2 regions of the Micromonospora sp. NBC_01796 genome follow, and region 1 is predicted to be linked to the other one. Evidence: riboswitches for the same ligand, from Rfam matches in the RefSeq annotation. Region 1 holds a riboswitch; the other holds the start of a gene.

Region 1 (7,262 bases):
GCCGCCGATGGGTCGGGCGGCATGGCGGAGGTGCAGGTGACCGTCGTTGGGGAAGGGCGGCCGGGCCGCCATCACCTGTTCGAATGCGTACCCGGCCTTCTCCGCCACCCGGCACGAGGCGACATTGTCCACCTGGTGGAGCAGGTCAAGACGGGTCAGTCCGTCCGGGGCGAAGGTGTCGAAGGCCCAGCGGGTCAGTGCCTCCAGGGCCACCGGGGCGATGCCCCGACCACGGGCGTACGCCGCCGTCCAGTAGCCGACCTCGGCGGAGCCGTTTGTCGGGTCGACCGCCTTGAGCGCCACGTTGCCCAGCAACCTGCCCCCGTTGTCGTCGCCCACCAGGTCCTCCAGGACGGCGAAGCTGTGCCGCTGGCGGCTGCGCCAACCGTCACCCTGTACGGCCAGCCAGCGCACCGCGTCCTCGGCGTCCGCCACCGGGGACCGGGTCCACCGGCGCAGGACCGGATCACGGTACGCCTCGATCAACGCCTCGGCGTCGGTGTCCAGCCAGGGCCGGAGCAGGAGGGCGGGCGTGGACGATGTGGCATCCACCCGCAGGACATGGGTCATCAGAGTCCTCCCCGTTACGGCGTTACCGGCGGGCCGGTGCTGAGCGTTACCGGCCGGCGGTGCTGAGCTTTACCGGCTGGCGGTGCTGAGCGTTACCGGCTGGCGGTGATGATCAGCCGAGCAAGGGTTGGAACGTACCGAGCAGGATGCTGACCGTCAGCGCCGCCCCGGCCAGCACGGCGGCACCGGCCACCAGCGCGGTGTCGGCGACGGTGAACCGCTGCCGCCGGGCGACCGTACGCGGGGTGCCGCCGTCGAACCCTCGGGCGTCCATCGCGGTGGCGAGCCGGGTGCCGCGCCGGATCGCCCCGACGAGCAGGGCGAACGCGGTGGCGCCGAAGAGGCGCAGCCGGGCGATCGGGTTACGTCCGGCGTCCACGCCCCGGGCCCGCCGGGCCATGCCCAGCAGTTGCCACTCGGTGGCGAGCAGGGGCAGCATCCGGAACGCGGCCAGCGCGCCGAGCGCGAACCGGGATGACACCCTCGCGTTCTGGATCAGCGCGTCGGCCAGGTCGGTCGGGTCGGTGGTGGCGAAGACCAGCACGCCGGGCAGCGCCACCGCGAGCACCCGCAGGACCAGACCCAGGGCGGAGGTGAGCACACCGGTGGTGACCGTGATCGGGCCGGCGTCGAGCAGCACCGCCCCGGTACGGTCGGCGGCGAACAGCACCATGGTGAGCACGATGCCCAGCGAACCGATCAGCAGTGGCCAGGCCCGGCGGGCCAGGGTGCCGTAGCCGAGGCCGAACAGGGGCAGCACGGCCAGCTCGATGGCGATCGCGACGGCGGGCGCGACCGGGTCGATCGTGGCGACCAGGGTGAACGAGAACACCAGCGCGGCGGCGAGCTTCGCCACCGGATTGCGCCGAGCCAGCGGCGCCGTCGCCCTCCCCACCGGCCCAGTGCTGATCACGCCGCGACTCCCCGGTTCACGCGGGCTTCTACCCGGTTCACGCCGCGACTCCCCGGTTCACGCCGTCGGAGATCGGGTCGGGCGCGGGGTCGTCCCGGCGGGAGAGGGTCACGGTCCGGTCGGCGATCGCGGTGACGAAATCGGCGTCGTGGGTGACGGTGACCATGCCGTGCCCGGCGTCGCGCAGGTCGGCGAGCAGGTCGACCAGCTCGATCCAGGTACGCCGGTCCTGGCCGAAGGTCGGCTCGTCGAGTACGAGCAGCCGGGGCGCGGTGGCCAGGGCGGTCGCCACGCTCAGCCGCCGCGCCTCACCACCGGAGAGGGTGTACGGGTTCGCCCCGGCGAGCCGGTCCAGCCGGAGCCGGACGAGCAGATCGTCCACTGTGGAGCGTACGACGGGTTCCGGGAGGCCGGTCCGGCGTGGCCCGAGGGCCAGTTCGTCGAAGACCGTACCGGCGAGGAACTGGTGTTCGGGGTCCTGGAAGACCGAGCCGATCCGGCGTACCAGGGACTTGGCCCGCCAGCGGTGCGGTGGCGTACCGGCGTCGGTTCCGGCCAGGGCGGAAGTGGCCTCCAGTCGACCGGTGCCCGGTTTCATCAGCCCGCCGAGTTGCAGGGCCAGGGTGGTCTTGCCGACCCCGTTGCGCCCGAGTACGGCAACCGCCTCGCCGGCCCGTACGGTCAGATCGGTCGGGGCCAGCCGGGGTGGTAGGCCGAGCCGGTCGGCGGTGAGCAACAGGTCGCCGGCGGCGGTGGTTGCCGGTCGGGCGCGCACCGACCGGCCGGGTACCCAGACCCCGGCGTCGGCGAGGGCGTCCCCGTGCGCGGCGAAGACCTCGTCCGGGCTGCCGTCGGCGCGGATGCCGCCGCCCGGCTCCAGGACCACTACCCGGTCGACCAGGGGGAGTGCCTCCGCGACCCGGTGTTCGACCAGGATCAGGGTGGTGTCGCGGTCCACTGCGGCGGCGATCGCCGCCCGGACCAGGGCGGCACCGGCCGGGTCGAGGTTGGCGGTGGGTTCGTCGAGCAGGAGCAGCCGGGGCCGGAGCGCGAGTACGCCGGCCAGGGCGAGCCGTTGCTGCTCGCCGCCGGAGAGGGCGGCGGTGGAGCGGTCCCGTCCGTAGGGGAAGCCGACCCGGTGCATCGCCTCGTCGACCCGGTTCCAGATTTCGCCGGCCGGCACGCCCCGGTTCTCCAGCCCGAACGCGACGTCGTCGCCGGCCCGTGCCATCACGAGCTGGCTCTCCGGGTCCTGGAACAGGATGCCGACCCGGTCCCGGACCGTACGCGGATCGGCCCCGTCGACCTCGATCAGCCCCGCCTGTTCACCGGAGTCCTCGGCGAGCAGCCCCGCGAGCGCGGCCAGCAACGTGCTCTTCCCCGCCCCCGAACCCCCCAGCAGCAACACCCGCTCCCCAACTCCAACCCGCAGATCAACCCCCCGTACCGCCCACCCCTTCCGCCCCGCATGCCTCCACCCGAACCCCCCAACAACCACCCCACCCACCCCACTCACCCCTTCCTCTAGTCGTTGATCATGAAGTTAGATACCTCAGAACAAGATCGAATCGTCGCTAACTTCATGATCAACGCGAAAGGGCCGGCGGGCCGGGTGGGGGTTAGATCGTGGGGCGGGTGCGGCCGGCGGGGAAGCGGTCTAGGGCGCCGGTGTTGGCTAGGGCTCGGGTTAGGGCGATGCTGCCTAGGCCGGCCACTACCAGGGAGCTTGCGGTGGTCAGGGCCAGGTAGGGGAGGCGGAAGCTGTCCCAGGCGGTGCCGGGGTACCAGACGAAGATGTCGTAGATGGCGGCGGCGAGACCGGCCAGGGCGGCGGCCAGCAGGGTCACCGGCAGCCGGTAGATCCGGTACGCGAACACGGCGAAGGCCAGCTCCGCGGCGGCGGCCTCGATCGGACCCTGGACCACCAGGGTCCAGCCCCAGCTCGTGCCCAGGGCCACCGAGACCAGGGCGGCCAGGGTCAGGGTGTAGAGGGCCGCACCCGGCTTGCGGATCACCAGTGCGCCGAGTACGGCCGGCACCAGCCACACCCCGTAGATCACGGCGCGACCGGGCAGTGGAATGGCGTCGGCCGGACCGTTCCAGAGCAGGCCCCAGGCCCAGAAGATGACGCCGAACGCCACCCCGAGGGTCGAGGCGATGACGATGTCGAGCGTCCGCCAGCGGTTGTTCATGATGTTGGCTCCCAGTTCTCGAACGTGAACCAGGAGAAGTCGCACGCCTCGGCCCGGCCTCGTGCCGGACTCCGGCGCGGCCGGAGCATGACCGAACTCCCTGCGCTGGCATTACCCAGATCAGGTTCGAGGGTCTGCGGATGTCATCCCGCACTCTCAGCGCTGTGCGCTCCCCTGTCGGATGTGAAGTTGTTTCGGCGACGCTAGCACCGACCGGTGATGCGGCACAGCGCCGTATCGATCGGGTGTGGTGGTGGACACCGGGGCTCGGGTTAGGGTGAGCTGCCCCGACCCGGCCGAGCGAGGAGAGCAGAGACGCCGTGACCGCCTCCGACCGCGCGACCGAACGCCGCGCCGGGCCGGGCGACGAGATCGACTGGACGATCCCGCCCACCACCGGCACCGTCGACCGCGCCGCGCCCGGTTCGACCACCGGTCAGGGCCGCGCCCACACCACCCCCGGCGGTACGCCCGCAGCAGGCGACCCATCACCCCGGCAACGGCTGTTCGGCGACCGGATCGGGTCGGTGGAGGTGCTCGCCGGGCTCCTCATCCTGCTGGTCGTCTTCCGTGGCCCGGTCGCCGACGCGATCTCCGGCCCACGACTGCAGACCTGGACCACGGTTTTCGTCTCGGTGATGGTGCAGGCGGTGCCGTTCCTCGTCTTCGGTGTGGTCCTCAGCGCGGTGATCGCGGTTTTTGTGCCCCGTACCTTCTGGGCGAAGGCGTTGCCGAAACATCCGGCGCTGGCCGTACCGGTGGCGAGCTGCGCGGGAGTGATCCTGCCCGGTTGCGAGTGTGGCGCGGTCCCGATCGCCGGGTCGCTGATCCGCCGGGGCGTCACCCCGGCCGCCGCGCTGGCGTTCCTGCTCGCCGCCCCGGCGATCAACCCGATAGTGCTCACCGCCACCGCGGTCGCCTTCCCGCAGAACCCGGAGATGGTGGTCGGCCGGGGCGTCGCCAGCCTGATCGTGGCGATGCTGATGGGTTGGCTCTGGCTGCGGCTGGGTCGGGCCGACTGGATCCGGCTGCCGCACCGCCCCGACCTGGACGGACTGTCGAAGGGGCGGGCGTTCTTCTCGGCCGTACGGCACGACGTGGTGCACGCGGGCGGCTTCCTGGTGCTCGGTGCGATGGCGGCGGCCTGTATCAACGTGCTGGTGCCGGAGCGTTGGTTGCAGACCCTGGCCGACAACCCGATCCTGTCGGTGCTGGCGCTGGCGGTCCTCGCGGTGCTGCTGTCGATCTGCTCGGAGGCGGACGCGTTCGTGGCCGCGTCGCTGTCCCAGTTCTCGCTCACCGCCAGGCTGACGTTCCTCGTCGTCGGGCCGATGGTCGACCTCAAGCTGATCTCGATGCAGGCCGGTGTCTTCGGGCGGCGGTTCGCGTTCCGGTTCGCCCCGGCGACGTTCGCGGTCGCCGTACTGGTGGCGGTGGGAGTGGGAGCGGTGGTGTTCTGATGAACCGACAGGCACAGGCGGTGGTGTTGCTGCTGCTCGGCGGGGCGGTGCTCAAGGCCAGCCTCACCGACATGTACCTGCGTTACGTCAAGGAGGGGCTGCAACCCTTCCTGATCGGGTCCGCGATCCTGCTGATCGCGGTGGCGGTGATGACCCTGGTCCACGACCTGCGCCCGGCCCGGCGTACGGCCGGGGCGGCGGTGGACAGGTCGGCCGAGGAGGACCACGACCACGGGCACGACCACGGGCACGGGGGTAAGGGCCACCACGAGCCGAGGGTCGGTTGGCTGCTCATCCTGCCCGTGCTCGGCCTGCTCCTGGTCGCCCCACCGGCCCTGGGCTCGTACGCGGCCGGTCAGGCCGGGACCGCCCTCGGCAGCCAACCGCTGTCGGACTATCCGCCGCTGCCCGAGGGTGACCCGGTCCGGATCGGGGTGCTCGACTACGCCTCCCGGGCCATCTTCGACAAGGGTGTCTCGCTCGGCGACCGGCGGGTGCAGCTCACCGGTTTCGTCGCCACCGGGGCCAACGGCGAACCGATCCTGGCCCGCATGATCCTGTCCTGCTGTGCTGCCGACGGTCGGCCGATCAAGCTCGGCCTGGCCGGCGACCCGCCGACCGGCCTGGCCCCGGACACCTGGGTCGACGTGGTCGGCCGCTACTCCGACCGGATCGCCAAGGACCCGGTCAACGACGAGGAGATCCCGTACCTCGAGGTGGAGTCGTGGCGCCAGGTCGACCCACCGAAGCAACCGTACGAGTGAAGCAAGGCCGGTCGGGGTGAGTTGCCCCGGTCGACGGTTAGTTCCCCGGCCAGTGGGCACTGCCATGGGATCGGCACGCGCGGGCGTGACCGGGACCGTGGAAGGGAACAGCATGCCAGCCACACCAGAGGGTTCGTTCGGCCTCGACACGGCCGCACACGTCGGGATCTCCGTCTCCGACCTCGACCGCTCGGTCGCCTTCTACCGGGCGTTGACCGGGTTGGAGCCGGCGGTCGACAACGAGAGCATGAAGGGTCAGGGCTTCGCGCACGCGCAGGGGCTGCCCGTGTCGAAGCTGCGCTACGCCACCTTCCACCTGAGCAATCTCGGCATCGACCTGATCGAGTTCGAGGACCCGGTCGGTGCTCCCGGCCAGTCCGCCGCCAACCGGCCGGGATCGATGCATCTCTGCTTCCAGGTGGACGACCTCCGATCGGTCCACACCCGGATGCGCGAGGCCGGGTACGACTTCCTCGGTGAGCCGTACACCTTCGCCGCCGACGAGGTGACCCCGCCGGACGCGGTCGGCACCCGGGTCGCGTACTTCAACGATCCGGACGGGACCAACCTCGAACTGATCGAGCCCAGGGGCGGGTTCGCCGGCCCGAGCTGACCGGGGACCACCGTGGGCTACGCCGCGGTCAGGGCCCAGATCTCGACGTCGTGGCGTACGCCGTTGTGCGGGAACGCCTGGCGGAGCACACCTTCGCGGGTCATGCCCAGCCGTCGGGCCGCCGCGATGCTGCGGTTGTTGTCGGGGACCGTACGCCATTCCACCCTGGTCAGACCGCGTACGCCGAGCGCCCAGTCGATCAGGTGCCGGGCGGCCAGGGTGACCAGCCCCCGGCCCTGCGCCTGCGGGGCGAGCCAGACCCCGATCTCGCAGACCCCGGCGCGGGGGTCGAAGACCCGGAACAGGACCCCGCCGACGAGCACGCCGTCGAGCCGGATGCCGAAGATCCGGCCCCCGTCGGCGGCCTGGGAGTCGGCGTAGCGCTGGAGGAACCGCCGGGCCGATTCGGTGTCGGTGATGGAGACGGCCCAGGGCAGCCACGGGGCCAGGTGCGCCCGGTGTTGTTCGACGTACCCGGCGAACTCGGCCGCCTGCCAGGGTTCGAGCGGTCGGAGTTCGGCGCCGGGGGCGAGGGGATGACCGAGCATGTGGGCTCCAGACTCAGAATGTACGTACCAAACGTTTGTTACGTACTATAGGGCGTTGGCCGTACCGGTGGGGAGGGCGCGATGCCCGCGAAGGGTGACCATGACGCGAGGCGGCGGGACGTCTCCGACGCGGTCTGGGGTGTGCTCGCCGAGCACGGTTTCGGTGGCCTGACCATGCGTGCCGTCGCCGCCCGGATGGGCG
Region 2 (7,262 bases), 2.6 Mb from region 1:
CGACCGCTCCGGTACGGACCTCGATCCGAGCGCCGCCACCGGCCGACGAGGCCCGGAAGCGGAGCGAGTCGATGCCGGTCAGGTTCGCCGGCTCGATCGCCCACCAGTCGCCGTCCTCGATGAACCCGATGTTCTCGAATCCACCGGCCGGGTCGGTGGTCGCCTGGCGCTGCACGCCCGGGTCACCACCGCTGGTCGATCCGGCCACCCGGCCGGTCGAGGTGTAGTACTCGGCCTGCGTGCGCTTCGGCTGGAGCTGCTCGATCGCCCGCCCGGTCAGGGCGTTCGACCCACCCGCGCCGCCACCGTCGGTGTAGACGGCCTCGAAGACACCGAACACGTTCGCCTCGGCGCCGTGCCCGGAGGCGAGCAGCGTCTGGACCGAACCCTCACAGCCGGTGTACGACTGCAGCGGGTGCGCGTGCTGGTCGTGGCCCAGGTAGTACTGGAGCACGACCCGGTCGCAGTCGATCGTCCCGTCCTCCGGGTCGGTCACGTTGACCTTGTACTTGACCAGGTCGCCCCACTCGAAGAAGCCGCCGTCCGGCGGGAACTCGATGGAGACGGTCGGCGCGGTGTTGCCCACCGTGACCGGTACGTTCGCAACCGCGGTACGCCCCTTGGGGTTGGTGACCGTGAGCTGCGCGTTGTAGTTGCCCGCCGCGGCGTACGTGTGCGCCGGGTTCGGGTCGGTGGAGGTGGCGTTGTCGCCGAAGTTCCAGGCGTACGTCAGCGTGCCACCGTCCGGGTCACGCGACCCGGCGCTGGAGAACTGCACCGCCAGCGGAGCCGGACCCGAGGTGGGCTCGGCGGTCGCGACCGCGATCGGGGCCCGCTCACCGGCGGTGTAGTCGATCCGGTAGATGCCCGAGTTGTCGTTGTTGCCGCCGAAGCCGGTACCCCACTCGATCAGGTACAGCGCCCCGTCCGGACCGAACTCGAAGTCCATCGGCCGCAGCATCGTCATGCCGGTCAGCAGCTGGTTGATGTCGACCAGCGACTTGCCGTCGGCACTGACCTGCATGGTGTACATCTTGTTCTGGTTCCACTCGCCGAGCAGCGCCTTGCCGTCGTAGTAGGCCGGCCACTTGCGCTCCGAGTTGAGGTTCTCGTCGTACCGGTAGACCGGGCCACCCATCGGGGCGCCGCCGCCGCCGATCTCCGGGAACAGCGGGTTGCCGCTGTAGTCGAAGTCGACCGTGGCCGAGATGGCCGGCGGCAGGTTGGTCAGGCCGGTGTTGTTCGGCGAGTTGTTGACCGGCGCGGCACAGTCGAACTTCGCACCACTCGGTCCCGACGGGAACGGGTAGTCGTTGTACGCGTAGTTCGCGCCGTGGCAGTACGGCCAGCCGTAGTTGCCCGGTCCGACGATGTTCCACTCGACCGTGCCCTCGGGGCCACGGTTCGGGTTCGCCGCACCGGCGTCCGGGCCGTAGTCGCCGACGTACAGGGTGTCGGTCTGCGGGTCGATGCCGATCCGGAACGGGTTCCGGAAGCCCATCGCGTAGATCTCGGGCTTGGTCAGCGCCGTGCCCGGGGCGAACAGGTTGCCGGCCGGCACGGTGTAGGTGCCGTCGTCCTCCGGGTGGATCCGGAGCACCTTGCCGCGCAGGTCGTTGGTGTTACCCGACGAACGCTGCGCGTCGTAGTCCTGCCGACCCGGCCGCTCGTCGATCGGGGTGAAGGAGTCCGACTCGAACGGGTTGGTGTTGTCACCGAGCGCCAGGTACAGGTTTCCCTGGCTGTCGAAGGCGATGCTTCCGCCCGCGTGGCAGCAGGTGTTGCGCTGCGTCGGGACCTGGAGCACGACCTTCTCGGTGGCGGCGTTGACGGTGTCGCCCTCGACCGTGAACCGGGAGAGGTAGTTACGGGCCGCGCCACCGGCGGGTGCGTAGTACACGTACACCCAGTTGTTGGTGGCGAAGTCCGGGTCGAGGTGGATGCCGAGCAGACCGTCCTCGTTACCGGTGAAGACCGGCAGCGTGACCGCGGTCACCGTGGTGCCGGTGTCCGGCTTGATGATCTGGATCCGGCCGTCGCGCTCGACGTAGAAGACCCGACCGTCCGGAGCGATGTCCAGCTCCATCGGGTTGTTGGTGTTGCTGTCCAGCGACACCTTCTCGAAGCTGCTGGTCTTCGTCGCACTGCAGTCGGCCTCGACCACCCCCGCGGCGGTCTCGATGCCGCCGAGCAGGTGGGTGAGGAACTCCGGCTCCGCGAACGACTCGTTGGTGTGACCACCGCCGGTGTACCAGGAACGGCCACCCTCGTAGTCCTGACACCACGCGGTCGGGTGGTCGGCGCCCATCGCGCCGCTACCCGGGGTGTAGCTCCGCTCGTCCAGGCTGGCCAGCACGTGTACGTTCGCGCGCGGGTTGGTCCGGAAGTTGTACCACTCGTCGAAGCGGGACCACTGGGCCGGCAGGCCGGCGGTGGACGGGTGCGCCGGGTCCTCGACCTTGACCGTGGCCTGCTGGTTGGCCGGGTGCGCGTTGAAGTACGCGCCGACCAGCCCGCCGTACCACGGCCAGTTGTACTCGGTGTCGGAGGCGGCGTGGACACCGACGTATCCACCACCGGCCTCGATGTAGCGCTCGAACGCCGCCTGCTGGGTGTCGTCGAGCACGTCACCGGTGGTGGAGAGCCAGATCACGGCCTTGTACTGGGCGAGATTGGCGTCGGTGAACGCGGCACCGTCCTCGGTCGCGGTGACGGAGAACCCGTTCGCCGTGCCGAGCTGCTGGATGGCCGCGATGCCGGAGGGGATGGAGCCGTGCCGGAATCCGGCGGTCTTCGAGAAGACGAGCACGGAGTACGGGTCCGCCGCGGCGGCGGCCGGGGCCGCCTGTGCGGCGCTCGGGGCTGCTACGAGTGCGGCCGCCGTCGAGGTGACGGCGACCGCGAGACTCAGCAGCGCATGGCTGAGGGTGCCGCGCAGCGCGTGGCGCGGGCGAGGTCTTGACACGAAGGATCTCCTTCGTCCGCTGGGGACACGGGGGATCCCCGGCCGGCTCGCCGAAGACCGGTTCGGGGGTGGTGGGTTTCGGCTGCGTGGCCCGCCGTGGCTGTGCAGTCGAAATTTGTCTTGTCGCTGAACAAATTAATGCCGGTCAGCGTGAGGCGGGCAATACAGCAACAAGCCAAATCGGGTAACGGTTGGGTAACCGAGGCGGATCTTCCGGATAGGACAGACAAAACCATTGGGTGTTCGGAGTCACCTCCGCCGCTCGCGGCGCCCCGCTGTGACGTGCGACCCCTTGGCGGATCCGGTCCGCCGTCGTAGTGTGGTCGACAAGTAACCCACGGGAGTCCGGTGTACCGGGCTGAGAGGGGGGCTGACACAGCCCCCGACCGTCGAACCTGATCCGGGTAATGCCGGCGCAGGGAGGAGTTTGCCGTGCCCGTACTGGGACGTCTGCATCTCATCACCGACACCCGTACTGGGCGTGATCCTCTCGCCACGGTACGTGCGGCGATCGCCGTGGCCGGGCCACAACTCGTGGTCCAGGTACGCGTCGAGGACGACACCACCGACCGCGACGCGTACGACCTCGCCCGGCGGATCGTCGACCTCTGCACACCGGTCGGCGCCACCTGCCTGGTCAACGACCGGCTGCACATCGCCCTCGCGGCGAACGCCGCCGGTGGCCACGTCGGTGCGCTCGACCTGCCCGTCGAGGCCGCCCGACGGGTGCTCGGGCCGACCGCGGTGCTCGGCGCCACCGCCCGCGCACCCGACCCGGCCCGGGACGCGGTGGCGGCCGGCGCCACCTACCTCGGCGTCGGACCCTGTTACGCCACCACCACCAAGGACGGGCTGCCGGAACCGATCGGCCCGGCCGGCATCGCGCGGGTGGCCGAGGCGGTGGGCGTACCGGTCATCGCGATCGGCGGGGTGACCGCCGCCCGGGTGCCGGAACTGCTCGCCGCCGGCGCGTACGGGGTGGCCGTGGTCGGCGCCGTCAGTGCCGCCGCCGATCCCGCCCGAGCCACCACGGAACTGCTGGACGCGCTGACCCGTACCGGGGCTTCGACGTGGTAGGCGGGGACGCCCACCCGACCGAATCCGACCACGTCCCCGCCACCGGGCGGGCGGACGTGGCCGTGGTGGGCGGGGGGCCGATCGGGCTCGCCATCGCCTGGCTGGCCTCGGTTCGGGGGATGCGGGTGCGGGTGCACGACCCCGCACCCGGCAGCGGGGCGTCCGGCGTCGCCGCCGGCATGCTCTCCCCGGTCGCCGAGGCATCCTTCGGCGAGGAGGCGCTGACCCGGCTGCTGCTGGACTCGGCCGCCCGCTGGCCCGACTTCGCCGCCGAGGTCGCCAACGCGGCCGGCCTTACCGGGATCGCCGAACTCGGCTACCGCACCGAGGGCACGCTGGTGATCGGGCGTACCGCCGACGACCTGGCCGAGGCGCGCCGGCTCTGGGCGTACCAGCAGGGACTCGGACTCCCGATCACCGCACTGGACGCGACCGGGCTGCACGACCGCGAACCGTTGCTCGCACCCCGGGTACGCGGTGGTGCGCACGCCCCCGACGACCACCAGGTGGATCCCCGCCGACTCGTCACCGCCCTGCGGATCGCGGCGGTACGGGCCGGGGTGGTGTTCGTGCCGGCCGCCGTCCACGACCTCGCCGACCTCGACGCGGACACCGTCGTGGTCGCCGCCGGCTGCGGAGCCGCCGGACTGACCGGGCTACCGATCCGACCGGTGAAGGGGCAGATCCTCCGCCTCCGCGCACCCGGCGGCGAGCCGCCCGGCTTCCGGCACGTGATCCGGGGCTACAACGACGGCCGCTCGGTCTACCTGGTGCCCCGGCTCGACGGCGAGGTGGTGGTCGGCGCCACCGTCGAGGAACGCGGCGACACCACGGTCACCGCCGGCGGCGTACTGGAACTGCTCCGGGCCGCGATCGACCTGGTCCCGGAACTCGCCGAGTACGAACTCGCCGAGACCACCGCCGGCCACCGCCCCGGTACGCCGGACAACGCCCCGGTGATCGGCCGGCTCGCCGACCGCCCCGACGTGATCGTGGCGACCGGGCACTACCGGCACGGCATCCTGCTGACCCCGGTGACCGCACAACTCGTCGTCGACCTGCTCACCAGCGGGGTGGCGGATCCGGCGCTGGCACCTTTCACCCCGGACCGGTTCACCCGGACCGGGCAGACCTCGGTGAGGGAGGAGATCCGGTGACCGGAGAGGGTGGGGTTTCGGTGGAACTGACCGTGAACGGGACGGACCACAGTCTGCCCGGCGGGATGACCGTGGCGGAACTGGTCGCCACCGTCACCGGCCAGACCCGCGGCGTGGCCGTCGCGGTCAACGGCGAGGTGGTCCCCCGGGCCGGCTGGCCGGCGGCGGTCCTGAGCTCCGGCGACCGGGTCGAGGTCCTGACCGCGGCCCAGGGCGGGTGAGCCGGATGTCCGAAGTGGAGACCGAGCCGGCCGCCGAGCCGGTCACCGGCCGGTTCGAGCTGGGCGGGGTGTCGTTCGCCTCGCGGCTGATCCTCGGCACCGGCGGCGCGGCGAACCTGCACGTACTCGAACAGGCGATCCGGGCCAGCGGCACCGAGTTGGTCACCGTCGCGCTGCGCCGGGTCGACACCGCCGCGACGATGCACGGCGGGCTGCTGGACGTACTCGAACGGTGCGGCGTACGGCTGCTGCCGAACACCGCCGGCTGCTACACCGCCGCCGAGGCGGTCAAGGTCGCCCGGCTGGCCCGCGAGGCGTTCGACACCTCGTGGGTGAAGCTGGAGGTGATCGGGGACGACCGGACCCTGCTGCCGGACGGGGTCGAGCTGCTGCACGCCGCCGACCAGCTCGTGGCCGACGGGTTCACCGTGCTGCCGTACACCAGCGACGACCCGGTGCTCGCCCGCCGGCTCGCCGAGGCGGGCTGCGCGGCGGTGATGCCGGCCGGCGCACCGATCGGCTCCGGGCTCGGCATCGGCAACCCGCACCACATCCGGCTGATCCGGCAGAGCGTGGACGTGCCGGTCATCCTCGACGCGGGGATCGGCACCGCCTCCGACGCCGCACTCGCCATGGAACTCGGCTGCGACGGGGTGCTGCTGGCCAGCGCGGTGACCCGGGCCGCCGAACCGGCCCGGATGGCGACCGCTATGCGGTACGCCGTGGAGGCGGGCTGGCTCGCCGCCCGGTCCGGCCGGATCCCCCGACGGTTCCACGCGCTGGCGTCCAGTCCCGACGAGGGACGGCCGGACCTGTGACCGCCCGGCGGCCCGAGCTTCCCCCGGAGCCGCGTCACCCGGACCGTGGCCGGTCGGCCTCCGCGCGTCCGCAGACGCCGCGCCCCGTCCTGGACGACGACGGTACGGCGACGCCACCTCCCCGCGCGCTGCGTCCCGGCCTGGACGACCACGGTACGGCGACGCCGCGTCCCCGGGCGCAGCGTCCCGGCCCCGACGACGACAGAGCAGCGACGCCGGGCACGCCGAGTGGTCTGGTGGTGGTCACCGACCGGCGGCAGACGAATCGGCCACTGCACGAGGTGATCCGGGCGGCGGTGGACGGTGGCGCCCGGTGGGTGCTGCTCCGGGAGAAGGACCTGCCCCGGGGCGAACGCCTGGCCCTCGCCGAGCGGCTGCGGGAGGTCCTCGTACCGGCCGGCGGAACGCTGGTGGTGGCCGGCCCCGACCCGCTCGGCGGGACCGCAGTGCACCTGCCCGCCGCCGGACCGTACCCGCCGCCGGAGCTGCCGCTGGTCGGCAGATCCTGCCATGACCTGACCGAACTGGGACGGCTGTCCACGGAGGACTACGTGACCCTCTCCCCGATCTTCCCGAGCCCGTCCAAGCCCGGTTACGGGCCACCGCTGCATCCGGTCGGCCTGGCCAGGCTGGTACGGCGTACCCCGGTTCCGGTGCTCGCCCTCGGCGGCGTCACCGGACCCGACCAGGTCGCCGCCTGCCTGGCCGCCGGTGCGGCCGGGGTGGCGGTGATGGGCGCGGTGATGCGCGCCGACGACCCGGCCGAACTGGTCGCCCGGCTGACCGCCCCGGCGACAGTCGGGCGGAGGAGCGGGCGATGACACCACCGGTGGCGCTGACCATCGCCGGTTCGGACTCCGGCGCGGGTGCCGGCATCCAGGCCGACCTGAAGGTGTTCGCGGCCCTCGGCGTCTACGGCACCTCCGTGATCACCGCCCTCACCGCGCAGAACACCCACCAGGTACGCGCCGTCCTGCCGACCCCCGCCGACATCGTCACCGCACAACTCGACGCGGTCCTGTCG

What was found. A riboswitch is a leader RNA that binds a small molecule or an ion and turns the genes downstream of it on or off. The one in region 1 is predicted to bind thiamine pyrophosphate.
Region 2: linked by a shared signal. The riboswitch ahead of thiE (thiamine phosphate synthase) and the one ahead of OIE47_RS21320 (ECF transporter S component) in region 1 are both predicted to bind thiamine pyrophosphate.

What each region holds. Positions count from the first base shown of each region.
Region 1 covers NZ_CP109078.1:4,610,945-4,618,206, forward strand. Annotated here, with positions in the region: gene OIE47_RS21305 (GNAT family N-acetyltransferase) at 1-570, opposite strand, end outside; gene OIE47_RS21310 (energy-coupling factor transporter transmembrane component T family protein) at 683-1,483, opposite strand; gene OIE47_RS21315 (ABC transporter ATP-binding protein) at 1,521-2,990, opposite strand; gene OIE47_RS21320 (ECF transporter S component) at 3,103-3,675, opposite strand; TPP riboswitch at 3,755-3,861, opposite strand; gene OIE47_RS21325 (permease) at 4,179-5,135, shown strand; gene OIE47_RS21330 (TIGR03943 family putative permease subunit) at 5,135-5,899, shown strand; gene OIE47_RS21335 (VOC family protein) at 6,012-6,512, shown strand; gene OIE47_RS21340 (GNAT family N-acetyltransferase) at 6,530-7,060, opposite strand; gene OIE47_RS21345 (TetR/AcrR family transcriptional regulator) at 7,142-7,262, shown strand, end outside.
Region 2 covers NZ_CP109078.1:1,989,507-1,996,768, reverse strand. Annotated here, with positions in the region: gene OIE47_RS09135 (ThuA domain-containing protein) at 1-2,965, opposite strand, end outside; TPP riboswitch at 3,293-3,404, shown strand; gene thiE (thiamine phosphate synthase) at 3,407-4,042, shown strand; gene thiO (glycine oxidase ThiO) at 4,036-5,199, shown strand; gene thiS (sulfur carrier protein ThiS) at 5,220-5,420, shown strand; gene OIE47_RS09115 (thiazole synthase) at 5,426-6,238, shown strand; gene OIE47_RS09110 (thiamine phosphate synthase) at 6,472-7,059, shown strand; gene thiD (bifunctional hydroxymethylpyrimidine kinase/phosphomethylpyrimidine kinase) at 7,056-7,262, shown strand, end outside.